DNA from 2 places in the Pseudomonas sp. Marseille-Q8238 genome. Region 1 is predicted to be linked to the other one. Evidence: predicted binding sites of a transcription regulator. Region 1 holds the regulator's gene; the other holds the start of a gene.

Evidence for each region. Region 1 encodes FliA, which starts transcription of late flagellar genes. Its sites were predicted from a motif close to CTAAAGTTTNNNNNNNNNNNGCCGNTAA; they were not measured.
Region 2: the regulator FliA is predicted to act here: its motif matches at 3,251-3,278, upstream of ACWPW0_RS12090 (methyl-accepting chemotaxis protein).

What each region holds. Positions count from the first base shown of each region.
Region 1 covers NZ_CBCOPI010000001.1:2,347,074-2,353,163, forward strand. The annotation lists gene flhA (flagellar biosynthesis protein FlhA) at 1-1,021, shown strand, start outside; gene flhF (flagellar biosynthesis protein FlhF) at 1,034-2,359, shown strand; gene fleN (flagellar synthesis regulator FleN) at 2,444-3,286, shown strand; gene fliA (RNA polymerase sigma factor FliA) at 3,283-4,032, shown strand; gene ACWPW0_RS10895 (chemotaxis response regulator CheY) at 4,114-4,488, shown strand; gene ACWPW0_RS10900 (protein phosphatase CheZ) at 4,508-5,296, shown strand; gene ACWPW0_RS10905 (chemotaxis protein CheA) at 5,327-6,090, shown strand, end outside.
Region 2 covers NZ_CBCOPI010000001.1:2,606,430-2,612,519, forward strand. The annotation lists gene fabA (3-hydroxyacyl-[acyl-carrier-protein] dehydratase FabA) at 1-262, shown strand, start outside; gene fabB (beta-ketoacyl-ACP synthase I) at 274-1,491, shown strand; gene ACWPW0_RS12090 (methyl-accepting chemotaxis protein) at 1,548-3,173, opposite strand; gene ACWPW0_RS12095 (DUF3859 domain-containing protein) at 3,337-3,798, opposite strand; gene ACWPW0_RS12100 (amidohydrolase family protein) at 3,860-4,834, opposite strand; gene ACWPW0_RS12105 (substrate-binding periplasmic protein) at 4,995-5,855, shown strand.

The DNA of each region.
Region 1 (6,090 bases):
CGACATGGTCGGCTTGGAGGTAGGCTACCGGCTGATTCCTCTAGTCGACCGCAACCAAGGTGGGCAGTTGCTGGCGCGGATCAAAGGTGTGCGCAAGAAGCTGTCGCAGGAGATGGGCTTTCTCATGCCCTCGGTGCATATTCGCGACAACCTGGACCTGCAGCCCAATGCCTACCGTTTGACATTGATGGGTGTCAGCGTGGCCGAGGCCGAGGTGTATCCGGAGCGCGAGCTTGCCATTAACTCAGGGCAGGTATTTGGCACGCTCAATGGTATCGCCGCCAAAGATCCGGCATTTGGTCTGGAGGCGGTGTGGATCGACCCAAATCAGCGTGACCAGGCGCAGTCGCTTGGTTACACCGTGGTGGATGCCAGCACGGTCGTTGCCACGCACCTTAATCAAGTGCTGCACAAACATGCCCATGAGCTGATTGGGCATGAGGAAGTGCAGCAGCTCATGCAATTGCTGGCCAAGAGCTCGCCCAAGCTGGCCGAGGAGCTGGTGCCGGGCCTGGTCTCGTTGTCTACCTTGCTCAAAGTGCTGCAGAGCCTCTTGCAGGAGCAGGTGCCGGTGCGAGACGTGCGGACCATTGCCGAAGCCATCGCCAATACGGCGCCGAAGAGTCAAGATCCCGCCGCGATGGTGGCGGCAGTTCGGATCGCACTTTCCCGTGCAATCGTGCAAAGCATTGTGGGACTAGAGCCGGAGCTGCCGGTGATCACTCTGGACCCAAGGTTGGAACAGATATTGCTCAATAGTCTGCAGAAGGCCGGTCAGGGCTCCGAGGATGGCATTCTCCTCGAGCCTGGTATGGCGGAAAAGCTGCAACGCTCCCTGGTGGATGCGGCGCAGCGCCAGGAAATGCTCGGCAAACCAGTGATCCTGCTGGTGGCCGGTCCGGTCCGGGCGATGCTCTCGCGCTTTGCGCGGCTCGCTGTACCGTCCATGCATGTTCTGGCCTACCAGGAAATACCGGATAACAAGCAGGTCACCATCGTCGCCACGGTGGGACAGAACTGAGGGCTCTAAGCCATGCAAGTCAAACGTTTCTTCGCCGCCGATATGCGTCAGGCCATGAAGCTGGTACGCGATGAGCTGGGCGCCGATGCCGCGATCATCGGTAATCGCCGCGTGGCCGGTGGTGTGGAATTGACTGCTGCACTGGATTATCAGATGCCTGTGGAACCGGTGCGTCAGCCGAATGCCGCGTTGGAAGCAGAGCTGCGCAAGACCCAGGCAAAGATTGCCAACGCCGAGGCCGATCTGGCCAGCCGCCTGATTGCCGATGAGCGCAAGGACCGCCAGTTGTTTGCCAATGAGTCCGTAGTGGCCCCCGAACTGCCTGCTTCGCTGGTCAAGCCGCAGCGTCCGGTTGCTCCGCCGACTCCTGCTGCCGTGAGCGCAGCGCCTGTCGATCAACGTGCGCTGGATGCCATGCGCTCCGAACTGCACGGTCTGCGTGAGCTGATCGAGGTGCAACTCGGCTCCATTGCCTGGGGGCAGATGCAGAATAAACGCCCGCAGCAGGCCAACCTGTGGCGCCGCCTGCAACGCATGGGGTTGCCAGCCGAGCTGTCTCGGACATTGCTGGAGCGCGTTGGCAAGGAAAGTGATCCACGCCAAGCCTGGCGCATGCTGTTGGCGCACCTGGCGCATACGATCAAGACGCCCAAGGAAGAGCCTCTGGAGGAGGGCGGTGTTATCGCTCTGGTGGGCCCGGCCGGCATGGGCAAGACCACCACGCTGGCCAAGCTGGCCGCTCGCTATGTACTCAAATATGGCCCGCAGAGCATCGCGCTGGTCAGCATGGACAGCTTCCGCATCGGTGCTCAGGAACAGTTGAAAACCCTCGGCCGCATTCTCGATGTCTCGGTGACGCAGATCGATCCGGGCCAGTCGCTGGTTCAAGCGTTGGCGCCGCTGGCACGCAAGCGCGTCGTGTTGATCGACACGGCAGGTTTGCCGGCTAACGACCCGGCACTGCGTATGCAGCTGGAAAGCCTTGCCGGACGAGGCGTCAAGGCCAAGAATTACCTGGTATTGGCCGCTACCAGCCAGAGCCAGGTGCTCAAGGCGGCCTATCATAGTTACAAGCGTTGCGGCCTTTCCGGCTGCATTATCAGCAAGCTCGACGAAGCAACCAGTCTGGGTGAAGTTTTAGGGCTGGCTATCAGCCAGCATCTACCGGTAGCCTATCTCACTGATGGGCCAAAAATTCCGGATGACCTGCAGGTTCCACGCAGCCACCAATTGGTTAGCCGGGCAGTGAGTTTGCAGGCGCCGGAAGATCCGAGCGAGGAAGCCATGGCGGACGTATTCGCCGGTCTCTATCAGAACCCCACTCGGCATGCGAGCTAGTGGGTGGTAGGGTCCAAGGTATTCCAGTGTTGAGGAAGGGTCGGGAGATTTTCCGGCCAGCCCAATCCAGGCAAGACAAGGTGTATAGAAACCATGGGTAGTAGGCATCCCGTACAGGTGATCGCAGTGACCGGCGGCAAGGGTGGCGTCGGCAAGACCAATGTGTCGGTGAATCTTTCACTGGCACTGGCCGACCTTGGTCGACGGGTCATGCTGATGGATGCCGACCTCGGCCTTGCCAACGTCGACGTACTGCTCGGCCTGACCGCCAAGCGCACCCTGGCGGATGTGATTTCCGGTGAGTGCGATCTCAAGGATGTGCTCATTCAGGGCCCCGGCGGCATTCGTATCGTGCCCGCCGCCTCGGGCACACAGAGCATGGTGCAACTGACGCCCATGCAGCATGCCGGCCTGATCCAGGCGTTCAGCGATATCAGTGACAACCTTGATGTCCTGGTAGTCGATACCGCAGCGGGTATCGGCGATGGTGTTGTCAGCTTCGTGCGCGCCGCTCAGGAAGTGATCGTGGTGGTCTGTGATGAGCCGACGTCGATTACGGATGCCTACGCCCTGATCAAACTGCTCAACCGGGATTACGGCATGAGCCGTTTCCGTGTGCTGGCCAACATGGCCCACAGCCCTCAGGAAGGCCGCAACCTGTTTGCTAAGCTGACCAAGGTAACCGACCGTTTTCTCGATGTGGCCCTGCAGTATGTTGGAGCTGTGCCCTATGACGAATCAGTCCGCAAGGCCGTGCAGAAACAGCGCGCGGTATACGAAGCCTTCCCGCGCTCGAAGTGCGCACTGGCGTTCAAGGCGATAGCCCAGAAAGTCGACACGTGGCCGTTGCCGGCCAATCCGCGTGGCCATCTGGAGTTTTTCGTCGAGCGCCTCGTGCAGCAACCGGTTGCGGGCTCGGCCGTATGACAGCAGCCAATGGACTTCTTATGTACAGCAAGGCCCGGGAGCAAGACTCTCAGCATCAACTGGTCGAGCGCTATGCACCGCTGGTCAAGCGCATCGCCTATCACCTGCTGGCACGCCTGCCGGCCAGTGTTCAGGTTGATGACCTGACGCAGGCCGGAATGATCGGCCTGCTCGAAGCCTCGAAGAAATACGATGGCAGCAAGGGTGCCAGTTTTGAAACCTACGCCGGTATCCGCATTCGTGGTGCGATGCTCGATGAGGTGCGCAAGGGCGATTGGGCACCACGTTCGGTACACCGCAATACTCGAATGGTCAGCGATGCCATCCGGGTAATTGAGGCCCGAACCGGCCGAGATGCTAAAGATCAAGAAGTTGCAGCCGAACTCCAATTGAGTCTCGAGGATTACTACGGCATTCTTGGCGACACTTTGGGCAGCCGTTTGTTCAGTTTCGACGACCTCATGCAGGACGGTGAACATGGCGGCGGACTGCATGAAGATACCGGTAGCACCCAGACAGAACCTCTGCACGAACTGGAAGATGAGCGTTTCCAGGCGGCGTTGGCCGATGCCATCTCCAACCTGCCTGAGCGTGAACGTCTGGTTTTGGCGTTGTATTACGACGAAGAACTGAATCTCAAGGAAATCGGTGAGGTCCTGGGCGTCAGTGAGTCGCGTGTCAGCCAGCTGCACAGTCAGTGCGCGGCTCGCTTGCGCGCTCGTCTGGGAGAGTGGCGCGCACGCTGACGAATTACCGGTTTCATGATTGCGACGTTGCCGGGAGCCGGTAATGTTTAGGACTGTACGGAGGTCGACTTGGACAAGAATATGAAAATCCTCATCGTTGACGACTTTTCGACGATGCGACGGATCATCAAGAACCTCTTGCGCGATTTGGGTTTCACCAATACCGCCGAGGCTGACGATGGCACTACAGCATTGCCGATGCTGCATAGCGGCAGCTTCGATTTTCTCGTAACCGACTGGAACATGCCCGGGATGACCGGGATCGACCTGTTGCGTGCCGTGCGCGCCGATGAGCGACTCAAGACCTTGCCTGTACTCATGGTGACTGCTGAAGCCAAGCGCGATCAGATCATCGAGGCTGCTCAGGCCGGGGTGAATGGCTATGTGGTCAAGCCGTTCACGGCCCAGGTTCTGAAAGAGAAGATCGAAAAAATCTTCGAGCGGGTTAATGGCTGATGTCCGCCACGAGGGCGCTATGGCACACGATGAATCCTCTCAGGACGATCTCGAATCGGTTCTGAAAACCCATGCACGGCAGCTCGTGGATAGCCTGGAAAAAGGCAATTTCGGTGAGGCTGTACAAGTCATCTACGAGCTGAATCAGACGCGTGACCGCGGCCTGTATCAGGAGGTGGGTAAGCTCACCCGCGAGCTGCACAATGCCATTGTCAATTTTCAGATTGACCCGCGCATGCCGCACGCCAGCGAAATTTCGCAGATCACGGATGCTACCGAGCGCTTGTCCTATGTCGTGCAGATGACCGAGAAAGCGGCCAATCGCACGATGGATCTGGTGGAGCAAAGCGCTCCCCTGGTCAATGACCTGGGAAGTGAGGCGCAGGCATTGAGTGCCGACTGGGGGCGCTTCATGCGCCGTGAGTTGAGCGCGGATGCCTTCCGCGAACTGGCCAAGCGCATCGAACTGTTCCTTGCCCATAGCGAACGTGACAGCCAGAAGCTGTCCTCGCATCTGAATGACATTCTTTTGGCGCAGGACTACCAGGACCTCACGGGGCAGGTGATCAAGCGGGTTACGCAATTGGTCACCGAGGTGGAGAGCAACCTGCTCAAACTGGTGTTGATGGCCAGTCATGTGGACCGGTTTGCCGGCATCGAGCATGACCATCACGCATTGCGCACCGAGCAAGCACAACAAAAAGAACCTTCCAGGGGTGAAGGTCCGCAGATTCATGCCGATAAGCGTGAGGACGTCGCATCCAATCAGGATGATGTCGACGATCTGTTGTCCAGTCTTGGATTTTAGGGCTCTAACAGAGCCTTTGGAGCGCAATCGATGAGCTTCGACGCCGATGAGGAGATTCTCCAGGACTTCCTGGTAGAGGCCGGCGAAATTCTTGAGTTACTGTCCGAGCAACTGGTCGAGCTGGAAAGCCGCCCGGATGACATGGATTTGCTCAACGCGATCTTCCGTGGTTTCCACACGGTCAAAGGTGGTGCCGGCTTCCTGCAGCTGAATGAGCTGGTGGAGTGCTGCCATATCGCGGAAAACGTCTTCGACATTCTGCGCAAAGGCGAGCGGCGAGTAACCGCCGAACTGATGGACGTGGTGCTGCAAGCGCTGGATGCCGTCAACGGCATGTTCAGCGAAGTGCGCGAGCGAGTAGAGCCCACGCCTGCATCGCCTGAGCTGCTGGCCGCCCTGGCGCGTCTGGCAGACCCTTCCTATGTCGATACCGAACCTGCAGCAGAGCCAGAACCAGAGTCGGCAGCGCAGGAAGAAGCCGCTACAGGTGATATCACCGACAGTGAGTTCGAGCAGTTGCTCGACGCTATCAGCGAGCCAGCAGATAAGCCGAGCACCGCGGCTGTGCCAGCCTCGGGTGATGAAATCACCGATGACGAATTCGAGGCGCTGCTCGATCAACTGCATGGCAAGGGCAAGTTCGTCGAGCCAAAGGAAGCGCCGCCGGCGACACCCGCAGCCCCTCAATCGCCTGCCGCTTCAGGTGATGAAATCACCGATGACGAGTTCGAGGCGCTGCTCGACCAATTGCATGGCAAGGGTAAGTTCGCCGAACCGGCAGCGGAGGTACCGCA
Region 2 (6,090 bases), 260 kb from region 1:
CATGTGGCAACTGGTCGGTTTCTACCTCGGCTGGCAGGGCAACCCCGGACGTGGCCGTGCGCTCGGTTCGGGCGAAGTGAAGTTCTTCGGCCAGGTTCTGCCTACCGCGAAGAAAATCACCTACAACATACACATCAAACGCACCATCAACCGTTCGTTGATCCTGGCCATCGCCGATGGCAACGTCAGCGTGGATGGCCGCGAAATCTACAGTGCCGAAGGTTTGCGTGTCGGCCTGTTCACTTCCACTGACAATTTCTAAGGGTTATCCGCATGCGTCGCGTCGTGATCACCGGTCTGGGCATCGTTTCTTGCCTGGGCAATGACAAAGACACCGTTTCCGCCAGTCTGCGTACTGGCAAGGCGGGCATCCGTTTCAATCCGGCCTACGCCGAAATGGGGCTGCGCAGCCATGTGTCCGGCTCGATCGACCTGAACCTGGAAGAACTGATCGATCGCAAGGTCTTTCGCTTCATGGGCGACGCTGCAGCCTATGCCTATCTGTCGATGGAAAAGGCCATTGCAGACGCAGGTCTCAGCCCGGAACAGGTATCCAATCCCCGCACCGGTCTGATCGCCGGTTCTGGTGGCGCCTCTACCCTGAACCAGATGGAAGCCATAGATACCCTGCGCGAAAAAGGCGTCAAGCGTATCGGCCCATACCGTGTCACTCGCACCATGGGCAGCACGGTCTCGGCTTGCCTGGCCACGCCGTTCCAGATCAAGGGCGTGAACTTCTCCATCTCCTCGGCCTGCGCCACCAGCGCGCATTGCATCGGCCAGGCGATGGAACAGATCCAGCTAGGCAAACAGGACATCGTGTTTGCCGGCGGTGGCGAGGAAGAACACTGGAGCCAAAGCTGCCTGTTCGATGCCATGGGCGCCCTCTCCACCCAGTACAACGAGACGCCGGAAAAGGCCTCCCGCGCCTATGACGCCAAGCGTGACGGTTTCGTTATCGCCGGTGGCGGCGGCATGGTCGTGGTCGAGGAGCTGGAACATGCCCTCAAGCGCGGTGCCAAGATTTACGCCGAAGTGGTTGGCTATGGCGCGACCTCCGATGGCTATGACATGGTCGCGCCAAGCGGCGAAGGTGCCGTGCGCTGCATGCAGCAAGCGCTTGCCACCGTCGATGCGCCTATCGATTACCTGAACACCCATGGCACCTCGACCCCGGTTGGCGACGTCGCGGAAATCCGCGGCGTCCGCGAGGTATTTGGCGACAAGGCACCAGCCATCAGCTCGACCAAGAGCCTGTCTGGCCACTCGCTCGGCGCCGCCGGCGTTCAGGAGGCGATCTACTGCCTGCTGATGATGGAAGGCAACTTCATCGCCGGTTCGGCCAACATCGACGAGCTGGACCCTGAGGTCGCCGATCTGCCGATCCTGCGCGAAACCCGTGAGAACGCCACATTGAACACCGTGATGAGCAACAGCTTCGGCTTTGGCGGCACCAATGCCACGCTGATTCTGCAGCGCTACAAAGGCTGACGCTCAGCTAGAACAAAAACGGCGCCCTAGGGCGCCGTTTTTGTTTGTGGCATGTATCAAATACGGAAACGGGCGACCAGCGTATTGAGGTTGATGGCCAGACGTGACAGTTCCTGGCTGGCTGCACTGGTCTGGTTGGCGCCCGCTGAGGTCTGCAAGGACAGGTCACGAATATTGACCAAGTTGCGATCCACCTCACGCGCCACCTGCGCCTGCTCTTCGGAAGCACTGGCAATGACCAGATTTCGCTCGTTGATCGCGGCAATGGCCTGGGTAATCTCTTCAAGTGCCAGCCCCGCCGCCTGCGCCACCTCAAGTGTCGAACTGGCACGCGTATTACTGACCTGCATGGCCGTGACGGCTTTTTCAGTGCCCTGCTGAATACCACCGATCATTTGCTCGATCTCCTGGGTCGACTGCTGAGTACGGTGCGCCAACGCTCGTACCTCATCGGCAACCACAGCAAACCCGCGACCGGCATCGCCAGCCCGGGCAGCCTCGATAGCCGCATTCAATGCGAGCAAATTGGTCTGCTCGGCAATCGAGCGAATGACATCCAGAACCTGGCTGATATCACGCACCTGACCGGCCAACTGCTCGACATCGGCAGACGTCGTTGTCACATCGCTGGCCAGATTTTCGATCGAGTCCACCGTCAGGCGCACCTGTTCACGTCCATGTTGCGCCGTACGATCTGTCTCCCGCGAGGCCTCCGAGGTGCTCACGGCGTTGCGGGCGACCTCCTCGACGGCAGCGGTCATCTCGTTGACTGCCGTCGCAGCCTGCTCGATTTCATTGCTCTGCTGATGCAATCCGCGGGTTGAATCTTCGGTTACGGCATGAAGTTCTTCAGAGGCCGAAGCCAGCTGACTTGAGGAGTCTGCAATGTGCTGGATGGTTTCACGCAAGCTGCGCTGCATGGCACCCAGGGCTTCCAGCAACTGAGCCGGCTCATCCTTGCCTTCGGCATGAACGGTGTTGCTGAGGTCGCCTGACGCGATGACCTGGGCAACGCTAACAGCCTGACGCAGAGGCTGGACAATGCTCCGTGTCAGCAGGATAGCCAAGGCGATGGTCAGTAATGCGGCAGCGACCATCATGCCGATTACCAACTCCCAGGCATTATCGAAAACCCGTTCGCTGTTTTCAGCCGCCTCGGTCGAGCCCAGGCGATTCATTTCAGTCAGTTCGGACAATGCCTTGAACATCGCATCGGCATGCTGGTTAAGTTCGCCGCCGGCAATGGCAAGCGCCTCATCCAGCATGTCCTTGCTCGAATAACTCATGATGCGCTCTTGCTCGACCATGTAGCGCTGCTTGGCGGCATCGAAGCGCTGATAAGCCTCGCGCTCCTGCTCAGTGGACATCAGGGCCTCGTAGCGCGCCAATGCACCAGTCAGGTCAGCCTTGATTTCACCCAGGCGCTGCTCGTTATGGCGCAACGTCGCAGCCTCACGACCGACCAGTAGGCGCAAGGTGTAAGCACGGATACGCAAGATGTCTTCGCTGACATGGTTCAAGGCCATGATGCTCGGCAGCCAGTTGTCATTGATCTCGATCGACTGGTCGTGCATGCGGCTCATCTGCAGCAGCGAGAAGCTGCCCATGATCAGCACCAGCAATGCCAGGAAGGCAAAACCAAGCGTGGCGCGAAAGGCAATCTTCATGTTCCGTAACAGCATGGTGAAACTCCTTCCCTGGAATCAGGCATACAGTTGAGTAGGCCGCCTCAGCAATACAGGCTAGTCCATATTTCAACCTATCGACGCCTTCGCTAATCGCTTTAGGGGCAGACACAAAAAAACCTGGCCACAGGACCAGGTTCCTTTGTGTTGACGCTCAAGTTCAGCGCACGGTGAAACGCTGTTCCAGCAGTTTACGATCGCCTTGGAACACCATGAATAACCACTCCCCTGGCACCACTTCACTTGGGTCACTGAACTCGAATGCCATGACATCGCGCTCGGCCCCAAGCACCAGTTTCTGCACCAATTCGATCTTGTCCTGACGGCGACCATCCGCCGCAACCAGCCCTGGAGTCAAGTACAGCAAGGTCAACGGAGCTTCGCTTTCACGCTTGCCCGTCAGGCGATAACGCACGCCGAATTTTGTACCCAGCCGAGCAGGCACCTCGGTGGTCTGGTCAATCGTTTGGTTGCTCCGGGTCAACACGCGCTCACCCGGCTGTGGGTCTTTGAATGGCGTAGCGAATACACCGTACTCGATGGGTCCATCGACATGCACATCCGCTAGAGCCAGACTGGAAACCAGGCTCAGCATCAGTGCGCTCAAGCTGAATGCTTTCATCACGCGCTCCTTGATTGGGATGGCGCGAGGCTATGACACCGGCATGACAGGTTGATGACAACTAGTCGCTCAACTGAGCCTGGCGCTTGCGTGGCAGAACCGCGATGAAATTGTCTCGCGCCACCTGCTGCGCCACCTTCTCCGGCAGGGCATCGAGGAACGGATCGAAGGCATTCAGATAATCACCCAATCCCTCGAACCGCCCCACCACGTCAGAGCCCAGCATGAAGCGCGCAGGGTAGCGCTTGACCAGTTCGACCCAGGCCGGGTCTGGCCGACCTTTCTCGTCCAGGAGATACGGTTGCAACATGCTCCATGACAGGTCGATATAGAGATTCGGATACGCCTCGAGCATTCGCGTGAGTGTCGGCAACAGGAAATCCAGCTTCTCCTGATGGCGGTGGATTTCCAGGCTGGTTCCACCATGGGCCCAGATGAACCGGACATGGGGATGATTGCGCAGAGGCTCCTCGATCTCTGCCAGATACAAGGGGTTACGCTCGCGCTTGGAGGTGATATTGGAATGCAGCATGACCGGTAGATCGTATTCGGCAGCCAGGTGATACACCCGCGTCATCGCCTCATTATTGGCGCGCGGAGTATCGCCGTAAATCAATGCTGTCAGGTCATCATGCCGGGTGAAAACCTCACCGATTCCCTGCCATAACCCAGGGTCCAGCTCGAGCATGCGCCGGATATGCGCATCGGCATTCTTGTCGGTTGGATTGAAGCCTGAAAGGAACGGATGCAAGCGCTCGCGCTGCACTGCCGGCAACTGCTTCACCGCAGCCGCGACGAAGACATCCGTGGCGCTATACCAGTAGGCACCGGCATCATCTCCAGCGTAATAACGTGGGCGCTTGGGCTCATCTTCGTGCCACTTCTTCGCCACAGGAATGCCGGAAATCATCACGTGGTCAATCGCACCCGCGGCCATGGCCTCGACCAAGCTGGTCATGCCTTCGCTTTCCTGAAAGAAATCGACGTAGTGCAAGTGGGCATCACTGTAACGGTACTCGCGAGCGAATCCGTCCATGGCAAGCAATCCAAATGTCACGGCCAGCAGATGGCGTTGGATACGCACGTGACAATCTCCTTGATCGTTATGGCAAGGGTAGACCGGTAATCGCCTGCGCAGGTTCACTAGCCAGCACGCCCTTGAAAGGCCATCATTGGCTTTCATCGATAGCAACGGAATGCTGACCATGCTGTCCCTACGCTTACCTGCGCTGCTCGCCCTGCTCTGCCTTCCGCTCTTGTCGGCGGGAGAATCACTGGTCTATCCCTTGCATTCCAGTGGCACCGACCCTGAAGCCTATGTCGTCGAGCTCCTGCGCGAGGCCCTGATCAAAAGTGGGGCCGGGCATACCCTGCAACCCTCGATGCGCGATATGCCGCAAAGCCGCGCGCAGCAGTCGCTCGAACATAACGACGGCACCATACACGTGATGTGGTGCATGACTACCCGTGAGCGGGAACAAGCCCTTCTCCCTGTTCGCCTGCCCATCTACAAAGGTCTGATCGGCTGGCGTGTAGCACTCGTTCGCCAGAGCGAGCGTGACAGGTTGAAGGACGTGCGCACCCTGGCCGATCTCAAGCCGCTGCAAATCGGCCAGAGAGGTGACTGGCCTGACACTGCCATCTTGCGCAGCAATGGCCTGCAGGTCGTCACCAGCCAGAGCTACGACAGCCTGTTTCGCATGCTTGATGCCAAACGCTTTGACGTTTTCCCACGCGAGGTAGTGGTCGCCTGGAATGAACAGACCGTGGCTAAGGCGCAGGGCCTGGACCTCGCCGTCGATGAACATATCGCCCTGCACTACCCCTCGGCCTTCTACTTCTTCACCTCGCGCGAACGAACCGATCTCGCCGCGGACATTGAACGAGGCCTGGAAACCATGATCCGGGACGGTAGTTTTGATCGTTTATTCGAGTCCCATCACGGCCAGGCGATACGCCAGGCCCAGCTCGGCAGGCGCCATGTGATCGAGCTGGAAAACCCCGACCTGCCGCCACTGACACCCTTTGCCCGCAAAGAACTCTGGTATCACCCATAAGGTCTGCTTAGGGTTTACGAATAGGGCCAGATGCCTGGCACCATAACAGCCCATAAAGCGGGCAATGCACCAGGCCAGTGCAGTCAAACAGGACGTTGACGGCATGGCATCCCATGCCTGCCTTGCTTTGATGATGGCACCTTGCTTGCAGTACTCCCTGACAAGAATCCAGGGAGACACCCATGTTGCAGTTACTGCGAAAACCCACGCAACGTAACAAGGACGAAGAAGCCCT